DNA from 4 places in the Stenotrophomonas sp. YJH_SMC_123 genome. Region 3 is predicted to be linked to each of the others. Evidence: predicted binding sites of a transcription regulator. Region 3 holds the regulator's gene; each other region holds the start of a gene.

Region 1 (4,214 bases), on a different contig from region 3:
TACGTGCAGGATCGCCTGCGTGCGGCCGTCGATGCGCTGCGCGACTGGATGCAGCGCGGTGCGGTGATCCATGTCTGTGGGTCGTTGCAGGGCATGGCCGAAGGCGTGGACCAGGTGCTGCGTACTGCGCTGGGTGATGAAGCGGTGGAAACGCTGCTGGAAAACGGGCGCTACCGCCGCGACGTGTATTGATTCCTGCCGCCGAACGCTGGTGTGAGCCGAGCATGGGCTCGGCTCTACAGTGTTCGTGCAGCCGATGTAGCGCCGAGCCCACGCTCGACTGACTAGGCCGCCGCGCGCGCCTGCGGCATCGACTGCAAGCGGAACGCGCCCACGGCTTCTGCCAAGGCACGCACCTGCGCCTGCATCTGCGCCGTGGAGGCACCGGCCTCTTCCACCAGACTGGCGTTGCGCTGGGTGCTGGCTTCCATCTGCACGATGGTCTGGTTCACCTGTGCGATGCCCGCATGCTGGTCCTGCGACGCACTGCGGATACCTGCCAGCAGCTCGGCCAGCTGCTGCACGCTGCCGACGATCTCGCCCATCGTGGTGCCGGCCTGCGCGGCCTGCTGGTTGCCCTGGCCGACACGCGCCACCGAATCCTCGATCAGCCCCTTGATCTGCTTGGCCGCCTCGGCACTGCGCTGCGCCAGCAGGCGCACTTCGGCGGCCACCACGGCGAAGCTGCGGCCCTGCTCGCCGGCACGCGCCGCTTCCACCGCCGCATTGAGGGCAAGGATGTTGGTCTGGAAGGCGATGCCGTCGATCAACTGGGTGATGTCGCCGATCCGTCGCGAGGCTTCGCTGATGCCATGCATGGTCGCGACCACCTGGCCGACCGCCTCGCCACCCCGCTGGGCCACCGCCGCCGCGCCCTGCACCAGGGCATCGGCGCGGCCTGCGGCATCGGCGTTGCGGCCGACGGTATCGGTCAGCTCCTGCATCGACGCCGCGGTCTCTTCCAGGTTGGCGGCCTGCTGCTCGGTGCGCCGCGACAGATCGTAATGGCCGGCGACGATCTCGCCAACGCCGGTATCCAGGCTGGAGGTGGCCTGCTGGATGCGGGTGACGATGCGGCCCAGCTGCGCGACGGTGGCATTGGCATCGTCGCGCATGCGCGCGAACACGCCCTGCAGGTCCCCCTCCATGCGCACGCTGAGGTCGCCGCAGGCCAGCGCAGCCAGCAGTGCCTGCAGGTCACCAAGGTTGGTTTCAAAGGTGGCCAGCAGGCGATTGATGCTGGTCGACAAGGTGCGCACGAAGCCCTGCTTGCCCTCCAGCACGATACGGCCATGCAGGTCGCCGCGTGCTGCAGCATCGACCAGGGCAGCGACCTCGGTTTCCAGCAGCGTCTCCAGCGCACGACTGCGCCATTCCACCGCTACGCCGAGGAACTGCCCTTCGTCGATGATGGGGTTGGCAATCAGCTGGTAGCGCACGCCGGCATGGCCGATCTCGCGCTCCTCGCGCTGGCGCGCGCCGGCCAGGCTGGCCAGCGCCGGATGCAGGCGCAAGGCATCGCTGCCCACCAGATCTTCGGCCTCCCGCTCGAGTTGCTGCAGCAGTGCCGGATTGACGTAGGCCACCTGGCCCTCAGCATCGATCACCATCAGCCCGGTCTGCGCACTGTCCAATGCCTGCCGCACACGGGTGTTGCCGCGCGCCACGGCACGCTCGGTCTCGATGCGCGCGCGCAGGCGCTGCTGCATGTCGACCAGGCGCTGCGCCAGCTGGCCGATTTCATCGTTGGCGTTGTAGACGCGCAGGGTGGTGTCGAGTCGGTCGTCGGCGATGTCGCTGGCGAAGCGCAGGGTGTCCTGGATCGGCTGGCGCACCGCACGCCGCACCAGCACCAGGCTGGTGATCAACACACCGGCGACCAGCAGCAGGGTCACCGCGAACAGCACGCTCATGGTGCGTGCGCCGGCCTGCTGGCGCGCCTGTGCCTTGGCCAGCGCCGCCACCTGGGCCTGCTGGAAGGCGGCCAGCGCCGGCGCCACGCCGGCGGCGGTATCCAGCAGCGATTGCGCCTCTACATCCAGGCCCACGCGGGCGGCGGTATAGCCCAGCAATGCGGCCTGATAGGCCTCCATGCCGTTGCGAAGGGCATCCTGCGCATCGGTCGGCAGGCCCACCAGTGCGAGATCGAACGGCAGCTTTTCTTCGCTCGCACGGTCGGCATGGGTGGAGTCGCCATCGAGCAGCAGCAGTGCCTCCTGTCGGCGCATCTTCTGCAGGGACAACGCCAACGAAGGCCGCTGCAACGCATCCACCTGCGCCTGCAGGGCGTCGGCGGCCTGCTGCAATTGCGCGGCGAGGCCGGCATCGCCACGACCCATCTCATCGACGCGTTCGAACAGGGCGGCCACACCCTGCGAGAACGCGCCGGCGGCTTCGGTCAGTGCCTGCAGCGCCTCGCGCCGGCCGGGATCCATCGGCATCGCGCGCAGCGCCTGAAGATCGGCCTGGAGCGCCTTCTGCGTCGCCAGCAGCTGCGCGCGGTCGGCATCGTCGAAACTACGTGCATACTGGGTCTGCAGACGACGCGCCTCGGCCACCCGCGTGGCCACGCTCGCGGCCAGATCGCTGCCGTGCTGGTAGCTGGCCTGGCTGCGCGCCGCCTGCGTGCTGGCATGGCCGGTCCAGGCGTAGACGGCGGCGATCGCGATCAGGCCCAGCCCACAGACCCACAGGGTCGCCTTGAGCTTGCTGGCCACACTGAGCCGATGCGGCTGCAGCCACAGCAGCAGGCCGGGGGACGCCGAGCGCAGTGCGGCAAGCCGCATGCGCAGGGACCGGAGGTGGGGGACGACGGCCGACATGACAGGCTCCAGGCGGAAGGACGCACCTGTATCGGCGGGAAATGGCGCAACTTTAGGGCGCTCCTGGTTCACTCCCACCGATTGCTGGCGGACGCGGCCTTTGTACCCGGCACAGGCGACGGGGGGATGACACCCGCGCAATGCTTGACCTCAACCCCGGTTGGGAGAGCACAGTAGATCTCCCTCCCCCGCCCGGCGCGCGCATGACGACGCTCGATGTCCCCCGCTACCTGCAACGCCTGAAGCTGGATGCACCGCCACCGCTGACGCTGGCGGGCCTGACCCTGCTGCAGCAGCGCCACAACGCACTGCTGCCGTTCGAAACCCTCAGCTGCCTGCTGCGCGATGCAGTACCGATCGACCTGGACAGCGTGCAGCGCAAGCTGCTCGACGACCGTCGTGGCGGCTACTGCTTCGAACTCAATGGCGGCCTGCTGGCACTGCTGCAGGCGCTGGGCTTCGATGCACAGCCGTTGAGCGCGCGCGTGCTGCTGGCCGCCCAGGACGGCGAACTGACCGCACGCACCCACCTGCTGCTGCGCGTGCAGGTGGACGGCGATGACTGGCTGGTGGATGCCGGTTTCGGCAGCCTGACCCCGACCGTGCCGCTGCGGCTGCATGATCCGCAGCCGCAGGCCACGCCCCACGAGCGCTTCCTGTTGCAGCGCCTGCCCGGTGAGGGGGATTTCGTGCTGTCCGCCGAGTCCGGCGATGGCTGGCGGGCGATGTATCGCTTCGACCTGCACGCGCCGGCACCGATCGACAACGTCGTGGGCAACTGGTACGTGTGCACCCATCCCGATTCCAGTTTCCCCGGCCAGCTGCGCGCATCCCTGACCGGGCCGGACTGGCGACGCACCATCGGCAGTGGCAACTACACCGAGTACCGTCCCGGCCAGGCACCGGACAAGCGTCCGCTGCGCGATGTGGGCGACGTGCGCGAGGTGTTGCAGCAGCGCTTCGGCATGCAGCTGCCGGACGACCCACGGCTGGACCCGGCGATCAACGACTGGCTGCAGCGCTCACGCTCGGCCACGGTGTAGAGCCGGGCCGATGCTCGGATGAGCGTTGGCGGCTGGGTCAACAGCAGCCGAGCATGGGCTCGGCCCTACAGAATCACGCGCGCCTGCAGCGCAATGCGATTGCCTTCGCTGTCGGCGATCTCGGCCACGCGCCAGTCACCGGCATCGGCCGGGCCGAAGCGCAGCTCGGCCCCGGCCTGCAGCGCACGCTCGAGGCTGGCATCCAGGTCATCAACCCCGATGTAGATGCGCGCACCGTGGACGGAAGGCAGATAGTCGGCCCCCCGCACCAGCGCCATGCTGGCACCGGTGGCCTCATCGGCAAACGGCAGGTAGGCCATCCTGCAGTCGTGCAGCAGGATCGGTTCGT
Region 2 (4,214 bases), on a different contig from region 3:
CCATCATGGTGTTGAGGGTCTCCACCATGCGGCGGAAATCGTGGTCGAAGCGCAGTGCATCACCGCGCACGGCGAAGTCACCGGCGGCGGCCGCAGCGGCAAGCTGCTGGATCTGCTCGTTGATCGCGGCCAGGTTGCGCTTGGTGGTCGCCATCGCAGCGGTGAACACCGCCTTCTCGCCCGGCAGTGCTTCCATGTCCACGCTGAGGTCGCCGACGGCATAGCGCTGCATCACTTCAACCAGGCGCTGGGTGACCGCGTTGCTGGAGGCCACCAGCTGGTTGCTGTCGGCCACCATGCGGCCGTACTCGCCCGGGAACGCCGCGGCATCCATACGGTAGCTGAGTTCACCGGCATCGTGGCGGCGCGCCATTTCGGCCTGCGCAGCCATCACCGCCTGCAGCTGGCCGCGCATGCCCTGCATCGCGTCCAGCAGGCGCCCCACTTCGTCGTTGCTGCGCGCCGGCAGGGTGCTGTCCAGCTTGCCGGCGGCGACGTCACCGGCCACGCGCACCGCTTCGGCCAGCGGGCGGATCGCCAGGCGGCGCAGCAGTATGTAGACACCGGCGCTGAGGGTCAGCGCGGCGATCACGCCGACCAGCAGGGTCAGCCACAGCAGCTGGCGCGCTTCGGCCACGATTACCGCATGCGGCATCACCACGCCCAGCGCGAAGCGCTGCGGGGCATCGCCCACGCGCAGCGGCACATACACGCGCACGTTGCCGGCCGCATCGGGGCTGAAGGCCTCGAAGGGGCGGTCGGCGGCGATCTCGGCCAGCATGCTGCGGGTCAGTGCATCGTTGCGAGGCTTGCCGATTTCGGCGGCATTGGCCGAGGCCAGCACCACGCCCTTCGGCGACAGCAGTTCGACGCGGCCGGCCCCCATCGGCTTCAGCGTGGCCAGGTGCTTCTGCAACGCTGCCAGCGAGAAGTCGACGGTGAAGACACCGAGGAACCTGTCGTTCTCGATGATCGGCGTGCTCAGCGTACTCATCAGCACCTGCTGCCCGGCGATGTCATAGGCATACGGTTCGCTCACTTTCGGCAGCTTGTCGCGGCTGGGCACCATGTACCAGTCACCGGAACCGCTGGCGGTCTCGGTGTAATCGGTCATCACCGACTGCTGCGGCTTGCCCTCCTGCCAGGCCCAGTAGCTCATGTAGCGGCCGGTGGCATCGTGCGCCTCGGTGTTGACGAACTCGGCATCCTTGCCGTCGAAGGCATCGGGCTCCCACATGGTGCTCTTGCCCAGCCATTCGGGATGGGCGCGCAGCTGCTCGCCCAGCACCGCCGCCAGACTGGCGCGGTCGGGCACGTCACCACGGGCGCGCTGGGCCAGCACGCTTTCAACCATGGCATCGTTGCTGGCAAAGGCGGTGCCCAGATCGGCCGCCACCTGGCGCGCCTCAGCGGTCGCCTCGCTGGTCATGGTCTGGCGTGAGGCGCTGATCAGGCTGGCGCTGGCCTGGCGATAGATCAGGAACGCGGTCAGGCCGAAGCACAGCAGCGCGATCGCGGCGGTGCCCAGCATCAGCTTGTGGGCGATGCTGCCCGGGCGGCGGGCAGCGGCGGAACGGGAAGAAGGCATGGGAGGGTCCGCAAGGCAGTTCAGGACGACCGGCACCACGAAGGCACCGCGCAGGCGCGCGATCCGTCGCGCAGGCCACCGGCCGCCGGGCGGGCCCGGCGCTGGAAGCGCACCGGGTTAGCGGCCGCCCGCCAACGAGGTTGAGGCGACCGGCCTGCACATTCCTGAATCTGCTCAGGGTCGGGTCAGCCACCCGTCCGTCGCGATGGCCTCACTCGGCCACGCGGTCCTTGATCCACTGCGCGCGCGGCAGTACCTCGATGCTGCCGACGGCATACTGCTGCAGCACGTCGTCCGGCCCGAAGCACGGTTGCCAGCCCAGCTCACTGCGCAGGCGGGCACTGTCGTAGACACGGTCGATGCTCAATGGCAGCGGCCAGCCACGGCGTTCGAACTCGGCCAGCAGCTGCGGCGCGCGACGGGCCAGCACGCTGCGCGGGTGGGTGGCCAGTTCCAGGCAGTCCTCGCGCCGGAACGGCGTCGGTGCGCAGGCGAGATAGCGGGCGAATCGGGCGCCTTCGTCGAGCAGCAGTGCAGCGTGTGCGCTGGCCACATCGCGGGCGTCGATGCCGCGATGCAGGCGGAACATCGCCATGCGCTCGGGCGGTTCCGGGAAGCACCGGCCCATGCGCAGCACGCGAACGCTGAAGCCCGGCGTGGCGGCAGCTTCAGCCAGGGTCTCGGCCTGCAGCTTGGTGCGATGGTAGATCGTGCGCGGCAGTGGCTCGGTGTCTTCGTCGATCCAACGGCAGCCACCGGCTACCACGGCATGGCCGTACAGCGCGGTGGTGCTGGTCAGCACGAAACGCCGTGCGCCGGCTTCGCGTGCGGCCTGCAGCAGGTGCGCGGTTGCCTCCACGTTGATCTGCTGGAATACCGCGTCCGGCACCAGGCCGACATGCGGAGCATGCAGGGCCGCGGTATGGATGACCGCGTCCACGCCCTGCACCGCACGCGTGACCGCCTGGCGATCGGTGACATCGGCAATGATGCGCGTGGTGGCGAACGGGCTGCGGTCCAGCCCCACCACTTCGTGGGCGGCCGCCAACGCACCGAAGATCGCGCGCCCGATGCGCCCGGAACTGCCGGTCAACAGAATCTTCATTGAGTCCATTCACTCGAAGCGCCCGGGAACTACCGGGATGCTTCGATTCTAGGCATGCATTCGCGCATCTGCGATAGGACAGCCATGCAATCGTGCGTTCATCTTGACGACCTCGCAGGCGCCAGCAGTTGCCGCGCGATGAACAGCGGATCGTCGCCGCCGGCCACATCAGGCCTCACGCCGGTGCCTTCCCAATTGCCGCCGGTGCGCAGATTGATCGGTTGCCGGTCGGGAATGCTGATCTGATAGCCATCGGGCAGCAGCACAGGATCACCAAACATATGCGCGGCACCGCCACTGCGCGTGCCGACAATGCGCGCGCGGCCCAGGGCCTGCAGCGAATAGGCGACGAACTCGGCCGCCGAACCGGTACGCCGGTCGATCAGCACCACCAGCGGCTTCAGGTACACAGGCAGGCTGGCAGGCGGCAGCGGTACCGGCGTGCGCCGGCCACGCTGGTCCAGCTGCTGCACCGCGCCGATCTTCGCGTCCAGCAGCGTGCGCACCAGCAGGTCGGCACTTGCATCGTCGCCGCCCCCGTTCTGGCGCAGATCCAGCACCAGGCCGTCGGTGTCGGCCAGCAGCGTGAAGGCCGCAGCGAACTTCGGGCGCGCCAGATCCAGCGGATAGAAGGTACTCAGCCGCAGGTAGCCAACGTTGCCTTCCAGCACCCGCACCTCGCGCACACCGGCACCATTGCTGCGGGCATCGGCACGCCAGGCCATCAACCAGTCGTCCTGGCCGGCAGCTGCGTCCACGCGCTCAACGTGGAAGTGGCCATCGAACATGTCCAGGTCCTGGTTCAGGCGTGCGCTGAACCCAGCAGGATCCGAACAGCTGTCCGCATAGCGCTGCTGCGCCGACCAGCTGCGCAGGGCATCGGCGATGCGGGCGGCCTCCGCCTCGTCCAGGTACTGCGCCTGCACGGCGCTGGCGGCCGCCTGCAGCACCGCATCCTGCGCCGGGCAGGCCGTCGCCAGCAGCGCGCCGAGCATCCAGGAGACCGCCATCATCCACCCCGCATTGAGGATATATAAGCGCTTATATATCATCCCACTCATGGATCTCCAACACGCCACACTGGGTACCCTGCTGCGCGCACTGCTCGACCAGCTGGACCCGGCCGTCGAGCAGGCCTACCGGCACCTGCAACTGGACTACCGGCCGCGCTACACGCCGGTGCTGCGCACGCTGATGGCGCAGGGCCCCTGCCGGATCAAGGACCTCGCGCTGGCCTGCGGGCTCAGCCATTCGGCGCTCAGCCAGACCGTGGCGGCGATGGTGCGCGATGGTTGGCTGCACACTGCCAATGGTGACGACGGGCGCGAACGCATCCTGCAGTTGAGCCCGCGCGCGCAGCGCGCGATGCCTGTGCTGCAGGCGCAATGGCAGGCCACCGCAGTGGCGGCACGCAGCCTCGATGCCGATCTGGGGCAGTCGTTGGAGCAGGTGCTGCGCAAAGCACTGGTGGCGCTCGAACAACGGCCCTTCGCACAGCGCCTGCAGGACGCCCGCCGGCGC
Region 3 (4,214 bases):
ATCTTCGCTGATCAGGCCGTCGTCGGCCTTCTTTGCCGGCGCCACCGCAGTCGGTGCGTTGCCACCGTGCAGCTGGTCGAGCAGCGCCTCGAACTCGTCGTCGGTGATCAGGTCGCCGGCACCGGCCGCCGGTGCGGCGGCAGCGGCGGCAGGCGCTGCTGCACCTCCATGCACGTCGAACTGGGCGATCAGGTCCGGCGGTGCATAGCCCGGCTCGGTGCCGGAAGACACGGCATCGAGCATCGACTGCAGGTAGTCCAGCGATTGCTGGGCGGCGTCGAAGTGATGGGCCTGCAGCACGGCCTGGCCGGCACGTGCAGCGCCCAGCGCTTCTTCAGCGGCGTGGCACAGCTCGACCATGGCGGTGACACCGAGGAAACCCGCGCCGCCCTTGAGCGTGTGGTAGCCCCGGAACACCGCGTTGAGCTGTTCGGTGTCCTGCGGTGCCTGCTCCAGCGACACCAGCTGTTCGCCGAGGCGATCCAGGATTTCCTGTGCCTCGATGATGAAATCGGCAGTGATGTCGTCGGATACCGCGCTCATGCTTACAGCCCCAGATCCGACAACAGGTCGTCGGCGTCGTTCTGCGAGACCGCGTGGCGGTCCAGTCCCTTCAGTGCCGGCCCGGCCAGTTCCGGGTCGGTGCGATGCTGTTCCGGCGGCAGGCCGAGCGCGCCGAAGCCTTCATGCACGCGGCGGACGATGCCGACCACGCGACGGATGATCTGCCCGGTCAGGTCCTGGTAGCTCTGGGTCAGGGCGATCTCGGTCAGGTTGTGGCGGATGCGCTCGAGCTGCACGTCCTGGCCTGGCTGCAGGCCTTCGGCGCGCAGCTGCTCGGTCAGGCTGCGGCATTCCTCGGCCAGGTCCAGGGTGCGGTGGGTGGCCTGTTCGGTCATCGCCACCACGTGGTCCAGACGTGCGCACGCATCGTCCAGTTCGCCGGCCTCGCTGGGCACGGTCGGCAGTTCGCCCAGGGCCTGCCCCAGCTCGCGGGCCAGCCGCGAGAGGCCGCTCATCATCGGCTGCGTGCGCAGCGCGACCAGTCCGTCGATGCGTTGCCGCCAGGCGGCTTCGTCACCGGACTCCAGGGCATCCAGGGCTTCCTGCAGGCGCAGGGCGAGGGCGTTCTTGTCGACCGTGGTATCCATCAGGCGCTGGCCGCCAGGCGTTCGAAGATCTTGCCCAGCTTCTCTTCCAGCGTCTGCGCGGTGAACGGCTTGATGATGTAGCCGTTCACGCCGTTCTGGGCCGCTTCGATGATCTGCTCGCGCTTGGCTTCGGCGGTGACCATCAGCACGGGCAGGGTCTTCAGCTTGGCGTCGGCACGGATCGCCTTGAGCAGTTCGATGCCGGTCATCACCGGCATGTTCCAGTCGGTGACGACGAAATCGAAGGGCTGGCTCTGCAGCAGCGACAGCGCGGCATGCCCGTCCTCGGCTTCGGCGGTGTTGGTGAAGCCCAGATCGCCCAGCAGGTTCTTGACGATTCGACGCATGGTCGAGAAGTCGTCGACGATGAGGATGCGCATGTTCTTGTTCAAAGCAGAGTTCCTTTGTTGTTCATTCCGGGCGGCCGGGGGCAGTCGCCTCGGGGATGTTCATTCTTCCAGGCCGGCGTCGACGGCCTCGAAAATCTTCAGGCGGCCGCGCAGGCGCAGCACGGCCTGGCCATGGATCTGGCAGACCCGCGACTCGCTCACGCCGAGCACCGCGCCGATCTCCTTCAGGTTCAGCTCCTGCTCGTAGTACAGCGAGAGCACCAGCTGTTCGCGCTCGGGCAGGTGGCCGATGGCCTTGCCCAGCTCACGGCCGAACTCGCCGCGCTCCAGCACCTGCTGCGGGGTCGGGCCGCCCTGGGCGACGGTATCCAGTTCGCCCTGGTCTTCGATGCGCGACTCCAGGCTCAGCACCTGGCCACGTGCGGCGTCTTCCATCAGCCTCAGGTACTCGGGCAGCGGCATCTCCATCGCGGCGGCCACTTCGGTGGCGCTGGCGGCACGGCCCGTGCTCTGTTCCAGGCGGCGGATGGTGGCGGCGGCGTCGCGTGCACGGCGGTGCACCGAGCGCGGCACCCAGTCGCCACGGCGGATCTCGTCGATCATCGAGCCGCGGATGCGGATCGAGGCATAGGTCTCGAACGAGGCGCCCTGGTCGGCGTCGTAGCTGCGCGAGGCTTCGATCAGGCCCATCATGCCGGCCTGGATCAGATCATCGACTTCGACGCTGGCCGGCAGGCGCGCGGCCAGGTGGTGGGCGATGCGTCGCACCAGGTCCGAATGCTGGGCGATGACCTCGTTGGCCGCCGAGCGCTGGACTTCCCTGTACTGGTGGGCTGCGCCTTTCATGCGGCCACCCCACGCTGCTTGAGGATGCGTTCGAGGAAGAACTCGACGCCACCGCGCGGTTCGGTCGGTGCCTGCCAGCGCGCGGTGCGGCGTGCGATCTCGGTGATCGCCAGCGCCGACGGGCTGGACGGATAGGCCTTCACCACCGGCTGCTGGCGCTGCACCGACAGGCGCAGCCAGTCATCCTGCGGCACGCAGCCCAGGTAGTTCAGCGAGACATCGGCGAGGAACTTCTCGCAGACGCGGGTCAGCTTCTCGTACAGCACGCGGCCCTCGTTCGGGTCGCGCACCATGTTGGCCACCACCTGGACGCGGTCCACGCCGCGCTCGCGCGACAGCACCTTGATCAGTGCGTAGGCGTCGGTGATCGAGGCCGGTTCGTCACAGACCACCACCACGGTGTCCTGCGCGGCCTGGCAGAAGGTCAGCACGCCGTCGGTGATGCCGGCGGCGGTATCGACCACCATGATGTCCAGCTCGCGTTCCAGTTCGGAGAACACGTTGACCAGGCCGACATGCTCGGCCGGGGCAAGCTCGGCCATGTGCCGGCGGCCGGAAGCGGCCGGGACCACCAGCACGCCGTTCGGGCCTTCGACGATGACGTCGTCCAGCGAGCAGCGGCCGGCCACCAGGTCGGCCAGCGTAAAGGTGGGGTTCAAGCCCAGGATCACGTCGATGTTGGCCAGGCCGAGGTCGGCGTCCAGCAGCAGCGTGCGCTTGCCCATGCCGGCCAGCGCCACCGCCAGGTTGGCGGACACATTCGTCTTGCCCACGCCGCCCTTGCCGCCGGTCACCGCGATGGTGCGCACAGGGCCGAGCGGCTCGCTGCGGGTGGCCGACAGCGGGAAGGTCTTGGTCAGCTTGGCGTACTCACGCGACGGCATGGTTCAACTCCGGGTTGCAGGGCATATCGGCCGCTCGGCGCAAATCTTCAAGGCGAAGTACAAGATTGGCTGCACTGGCCCGGTGCAGGTCCTCCGGGACGTCCTGGCCATCGGTCACCCAGGTGATCGGCAGGGCGTGGTCCACGGCCACCGACAGGGCGTTGCCGAAGCGGCCGGTCTCGTCCAGCTTGCTCAGCACCAGGCCCTGCAGGTTGGCCGCACCGAAGCGGCGCACCACCTCGTCCATGTCGCCGAAGCTGGTGTTGGCCGGCAGCACCAGCAGGGTGCGCACCTGGCGCGCGGCGCGCAGCCACTGCAGCTGGGCGGCCAGGGCACGGTCGCGCGGGCCCAGGCCGGCGGTATCGATCAGCACCAGCTTGTAGTCCTTCAAGCGTTCCAGCAGCTGGTCCAGGTCGGTGCCGCTGTTGGCCTCGTGCACGGCGATGCCGAGCTGGCGGCCGTAGCCATACAGCTGTTCACGGGCGCCGATGCGGGTGGTGTCGGTGGTGACCAGGGCGACGTCACGCGGGGCGTGCTTCTCGGCGAAGCGCGAGGCCAGCTTGGCGATGGTGGTGGTCTTGCCGGCGCCGGTCGGGCCGACCAGCGCGATCACGCCGCCTTCTTCCAGCGGGTCGACCGGGGCGATCGGCAGCTTGCGCGAGATCAGCCCCAGCATCAGGCCGCGGCCACGATGGGCTTCGGTTTCCAGCGGGATCTGCATGGCCACGTCGCGGGCCAGCCCGGCGTCGAAACCGTACTCGTCCATCAGGTCCAGCGCGGTGGCGCGCACCGGGCTGCCACGCAGGCGCTCATCGGTGAAGCGGTTCATCTCGCGCTCGATCACCTGGCGCATGCCGGCCACTTCCTGGCGCAGCTGGCGGATCTCGGCGTCGTCCTGGGCAACCACGGTCAGCGTCGGTGCCGGGGCCAGCATGGGGGCCGGGCTGGCCTCGATAGCGGCTTCGACCGCTGCCGGTTCGCTG
Region 4 (4,214 bases), on a different contig from region 3:
ACAGCGCCATCAGCAGGGTGTCACGGCGCTCGTCCAGCAGCGCTTCGTCGGTGACGGTGCCGGGGGTGACGATGCGCACCACCTTGCGTTCGACCAGGCCCTTGGCCAGCGCCGGGTCGCCGATCTGCTCGCAGATCGCCACCGACTCGCCCAGCGCCACCAACCGCGCCAGGTAGCCTTCATAGGCATGTACCGGCACGCCGGCCATCGGAATCGGCGCGCCGCCGGAGCTGCCACGCTGGGTCAGGGTGATGTCGAGCAGGCGCGCGGCCTTGCGCGCATCGTCGTAGAACAGCTCGTAGAAGTCGCCCATGCGGAAGAACAGCAGCAGGTCCGGATACTCGGACTTGGCTGCGAAGAACTGCTTCATCAGCGGGGTGTGTTCGGCGGACTTTTCTTTGGACATGGGGCTCGTGAATCCGGGGCGTCCGTTCGCGCCGGAGGGCAGCGGCAACGGAGCGGGTACAGGGCCGTCCATGGTAACTGCTGGGGCACAGGGCTGCCGCCACCGGTGGCAGGCGGGTACCGCACAGCCACGGGGTCAGGCCGGGACCAGGGTGATCTGCCGGTGGCTGGCGAAGATATCCATCACGATCTCGAAGTAGGTTGGGCCCTCGCCCCGTTGCAGGGCGTCCAGCTGGCGCGCAATGATCCGCGTGTTGACGGTGCCCGGGGCTTCCAGCTTGGACTGCAGCCACTGGCGGGTGGTAGTTCGTCCCAGTGCGGCGCGGCTGTGCTCGATATCACTCCAGATCACCGTGGCCCGCTCATGGCCGGCCAACACGCCATGGACGCCATGCAGCAGATCATCCAGGGCGTCCAGGCTTGGCCCGAGCTGCCAGTCCTCGCCGGCCATGAACACGCGGTTGATCTCCGCGTACAGGCTGGGGATGTCGTGAATGGTACAGCCTTCGATCTGCAGGATGAGCGTCATATGTCGACTGTAGCGTTGTTCCCTGTGCGTTGGACATGGCTGAGCGCCGGATGCTTTGGGGACCCATGCTGGGGTTTGGCAAACTTCTTTGCTGAGTCAAGTGCTCGGCACTCCCGTCGTGGCGCGCGCCGGTTTGCAGGGAAGAAAACGACGTGACCCATCGCCAATAGCAGGGCCATCAGCTGGTAGAGAGTTCGCCCGAAGTCTTCTTCTTCATTGATTGGTGCCATCGGCAGCAGGACCCCCTCGGGCGCGTTCAACTTCCACTGTCAATGATGACTGGCTGGGTGATGGAAATAGATTCTCCTCCTGTATCATCGGCAATAAAGGTCTGGAAAATTGTTTCTGGGATGGTCAGTAACGTTGTATCTGCGTCTCCGGTGAGGTGGGGGGTAGTTTGATCTGTCCCCGTTGTGAGCAGGGTGAGGTGTTGAAAGCTCAAGTAAAGGAGCGCGGCGTTCAGATATTTGTCTGCGACGAGTGCGATGCCGTGTGGTTCTCCTTCGCTGCTATAGGGGTCTCTCCGTTCAGAGACCTTGAGCGGTATCTTGAGGAAATTTCCGTCGCGCGGTCCTGGGAGTCAATTTCCGTGGACAGGCATGAGTAGAAAGTACGCAGTTTCCATGCACTCCTCGATCGTATTGCCTCAGCGCAGCGCGTGGGTCCGTGCAGCATGGGATGACCTTCCCGTCTCCTACTTCCAGAGCGACGAGAATCTCAATGACTGCGGTTTTATTGACTTGAAGGTCAAAGTGGGAGATCAGTGGCAGTCGATTGTAATGGGGTCTGGACCCCTTCATCAGGGTTGAAATACTCAAGGGTCGGGGCCCTGCGATGGCAGATGCCAGATTGCAGCCCTGACGGTAGTCGCGAAGCAGCGCGTTGTTCCTCTGGACAGAAGGGTGCCGGATCGATGGGCTTCATCCTCCCCCTCCGTGCATCAAGTGACGGTTTCTGCGGTCACGACTCGCGAGCGCTGCGTGATGACTGCGATTGATGTGCTCGTGCATTGATATGCCCGGTAGGAATAACCACCTCCATTAAGTGTGTCCTTCACACCTGTCTGCATAGTTCCAGAGATTTGGATCGATACAATAATATCGACCCATAAAGTTTCCCCGCGCTGCGCCGCCATCGATCGTACGGCCATGATCAAGGGAATTGAGATGCTCGCCTTACGCAACCTCCGAGTGGGATCCCGGCTGGGTGCCGGGTTTGGATTGCTGCTGCTGTTCATCGTGGCCATCGTTGGCCTGGCGCTGTACGGAAATCACCTGAAGTCCGCCCAGTTCGAGAAAGTGGTGGACGTCAACATGGTGAAGATGCGGCTGTTGAACGACATGCTGGATACCAACAACGCGGTGTTGATGCACCGCCGCCTGATGGTGATCAAGCGCGGCGAGGATTTCGACAAGGATTATCAGAAGGCGCAGGAGCTGTCGCAGACCTACGACGGTATCTGGGCCAGGTACATCAGGATTCCGCGCGACGCGACCGGCGATACCCTGGTGGCGAAAATCGATGCGGCACGCAAGGCCACCGACGCCTCCACCCGGCATCTTCACGAGCGCATGAAGGCCGGGGATTTCGACGGCGCGGCCAAGGAACTGCTTGCCGAGCAGGGGCTGGCAACCGCGTGGAACGAAGCGATCTCGACCCTGCTGCGGCATCAGGAGACACTGACCGAGCGCAGCCGCGAGGAATACCGTTCAACTGAATCCTGGACCGGCACGCTGTCGATCGTGTTCGGCGTGTTGAGCCTGGTACTGGGCTCGCTGGCCGCCTGGGCCATCACCCGCAGCCTGACCCGCCCGCTGGAAGGCGCGGTGAAGCTGGCCGACGGCATCGCCAATGGGCGGCTGGACAACAGCATTGACGCCTCCGGCAACGATGAGGTCACGCAGCTGCTCAGGTCGATGCAGCGCATGCAGGCGCAGTTGCAGTCGGTGATGGCGGCGCAGGGCGAGTTGGCCCGCCAGCACGATGCGGGCAGCCTCAGCTATCGCATGGACGAGAGTGCCTTCCCTGGTGACTACGGGCGCATGGTGCACGAGACCAACGCGCTGGTCGGCTCACACGTGCAGGTACAGAACCGGCTGATCGAAGTGATGAAGCATTACGCCCGTGGCGACCTGTCGGTGGACATGGATCCGCTGCCGGGCGAGAAGGCGGCGATCACCCAGGCAATGGACGAGACCAAGGCCAGCCTGTCGGCGATCAACAGCGAGATCCGCCGGCTGGCGACGGCCGCGGCGGCGGGCGACTTCAGCCTGCGCGGCGATGAAGATCGCTTCGCCTACGATTTCCGCGACATGGTGGCCGGGCTCAATCGCCTGATGCAGACCACCGACCAGAACCTGGTGCAGGTGTCGAGCCTGCTGCAGGCGATCTCGCGCGGTGACCTCACCGTACGCATGCAGGGCGACTTCCACGGCGTGTTCGCCCGCATGCGCGATGACTGCAATGCCACCGTCGATCAGCTCAAGCAGATCGTCGGGCGCATCCAAGCCAGCGCGTCCAGCATCAATCTGGCGGCAGGCGAAATCGCCTCGGGCAACACCGATCTGTCGCGGCGCACCGAGCAGCAGGCGGCGAACCTGGAAGAGACGGCGGCGTCGATGGAGGAACTGACCTCCACCGTGAAGCAGAACGCCGAGCACGCCCGCCAGGCCAACCAGCTCGCCATCGGTGCGCACGGTGTCGCCTCGCAGGGCGGCGAGGTGGTCGGCCAGGTGGTCACCACGATGTCGGCCATCGAGGCCTCGTCGAAGAAGATCGCCGAGATCATCTCGGTCATCGATGGCATTGCCTTCCAGACCAACATCCTGGCGTTGAACGCGGCGGTGGAAGCCGCGCGTGCCGGCGAGCAGGGCAGGGGCTTTGCGGTGGTGGCCAGTGAGGTGCGCACGCTGGCACAGCGCTCGGCCGGTGCGGCCAAGGAGATCAAGGGCCTGATCGAGGATTCGGTTGGCAAGGTCGCCGATGGATCGGCGCTGGTCCGACAGGCAGGCACCACGATGGGCGAGATCGTTGCTTCCGTGCAGCGCGTGACCGACATCATGGCCGATATCTCTGCTGCCTCGCAGGAGCAGAGCTCGGGCATCGAACAGGTGAACCAGGCGGTGGTGCAGATGGACGAGACCACGCAGCAGAATGCGGCACTGGTGGAAGAGGCCAGTGCTGCGGCGCGTTCCATGGAGGAGCAGGCGAACCTGCTGGCCGAGGCGGTTTCGGTGTTCCGCACCGGCGCGGTAACGGCGGCTGCAGCCGTGCGTCCGGC

Evidence for each region. Region 3 encodes FliA, which starts transcription of late flagellar genes. Its sites were predicted from a motif close to TAAAGTTTNNCNNNCNNNGGCCGATAA; they were not measured.
Region 1: a site for FliA is predicted at 2,851-2,877, ahead of AC5P5W_RS08665 (methyl-accepting chemotaxis protein). Genes of this name have one in related genera too.
Region 2: a site for FliA is predicted at 1,706-1,732, ahead of AC5P5W_RS08200 (methyl-accepting chemotaxis protein). Genes of this name have one in related genera too.
Region 4: a site for FliA is predicted at 2,043-2,069, ahead of AC5P5W_RS01525 (methyl-accepting chemotaxis protein). Genes of this name have one in related genera too.

The regions. Positions count from the first base shown of each region.
Region 1 covers NZ_JCAFRM010000003.1:121,701-125,914, forward strand. Annotated here, with positions in the region: gene AC5P5W_RS08660 (PepSY domain-containing protein) at 1-192, shown strand, start outside; gene AC5P5W_RS08665 (methyl-accepting chemotaxis protein) at 285-2,822, opposite strand; gene AC5P5W_RS08670 (arylamine N-acetyltransferase family protein) at 3,026-3,865, shown strand; gene AC5P5W_RS08675 (VOC family protein) at 3,931-4,214, opposite strand, start outside.
Region 2 covers NZ_JCAFRM010000003.1:22,864-27,077, forward strand. Annotated here, with positions in the region: gene AC5P5W_RS08200 (methyl-accepting chemotaxis protein) at 1-1,588, opposite strand, end outside; gene AC5P5W_RS08205 (NAD-dependent epimerase/dehydratase family protein) at 1,800-2,693, opposite strand; gene AC5P5W_RS08210 (S41 family peptidase) at 2,792-3,703, opposite strand; gene AC5P5W_RS08215 (MarR family winged helix-turn-helix transcriptional regulator) at 3,753-4,214, shown strand, end outside.
Region 3 covers NZ_JCAFRM010000013.1:26,510-30,723, reverse strand. Annotated here, with positions in the region: gene AC5P5W_RS20200 (chemotaxis protein CheA) at 1-543, opposite strand, end outside; gene AC5P5W_RS20195 (protein phosphatase CheZ) at 546-1,151, opposite strand; gene cheY (chemotaxis response regulator CheY) at 1,151-1,543, opposite strand; gene AC5P5W_RS20185 (RNA polymerase sigma factor FliA) at 1,601-2,347, opposite strand; gene AC5P5W_RS20180 (MinD/ParA family ATP-binding protein) at 2,344-3,231, opposite strand; gene flhF (flagellar biosynthesis GTPase FlhF) at 3,218-4,214, opposite strand, start outside.
Region 4 covers NZ_JCAFRM010000001.1:326,411-330,624, forward strand. Annotated here, with positions in the region: gene mutS (DNA mismatch repair protein MutS) at 1-406, opposite strand, end outside; gene AC5P5W_RS01520 (barstar family protein) at 542-934, opposite strand; gene AC5P5W_RS01525 (methyl-accepting chemotaxis protein) at 2,101-4,214, shown strand, end outside.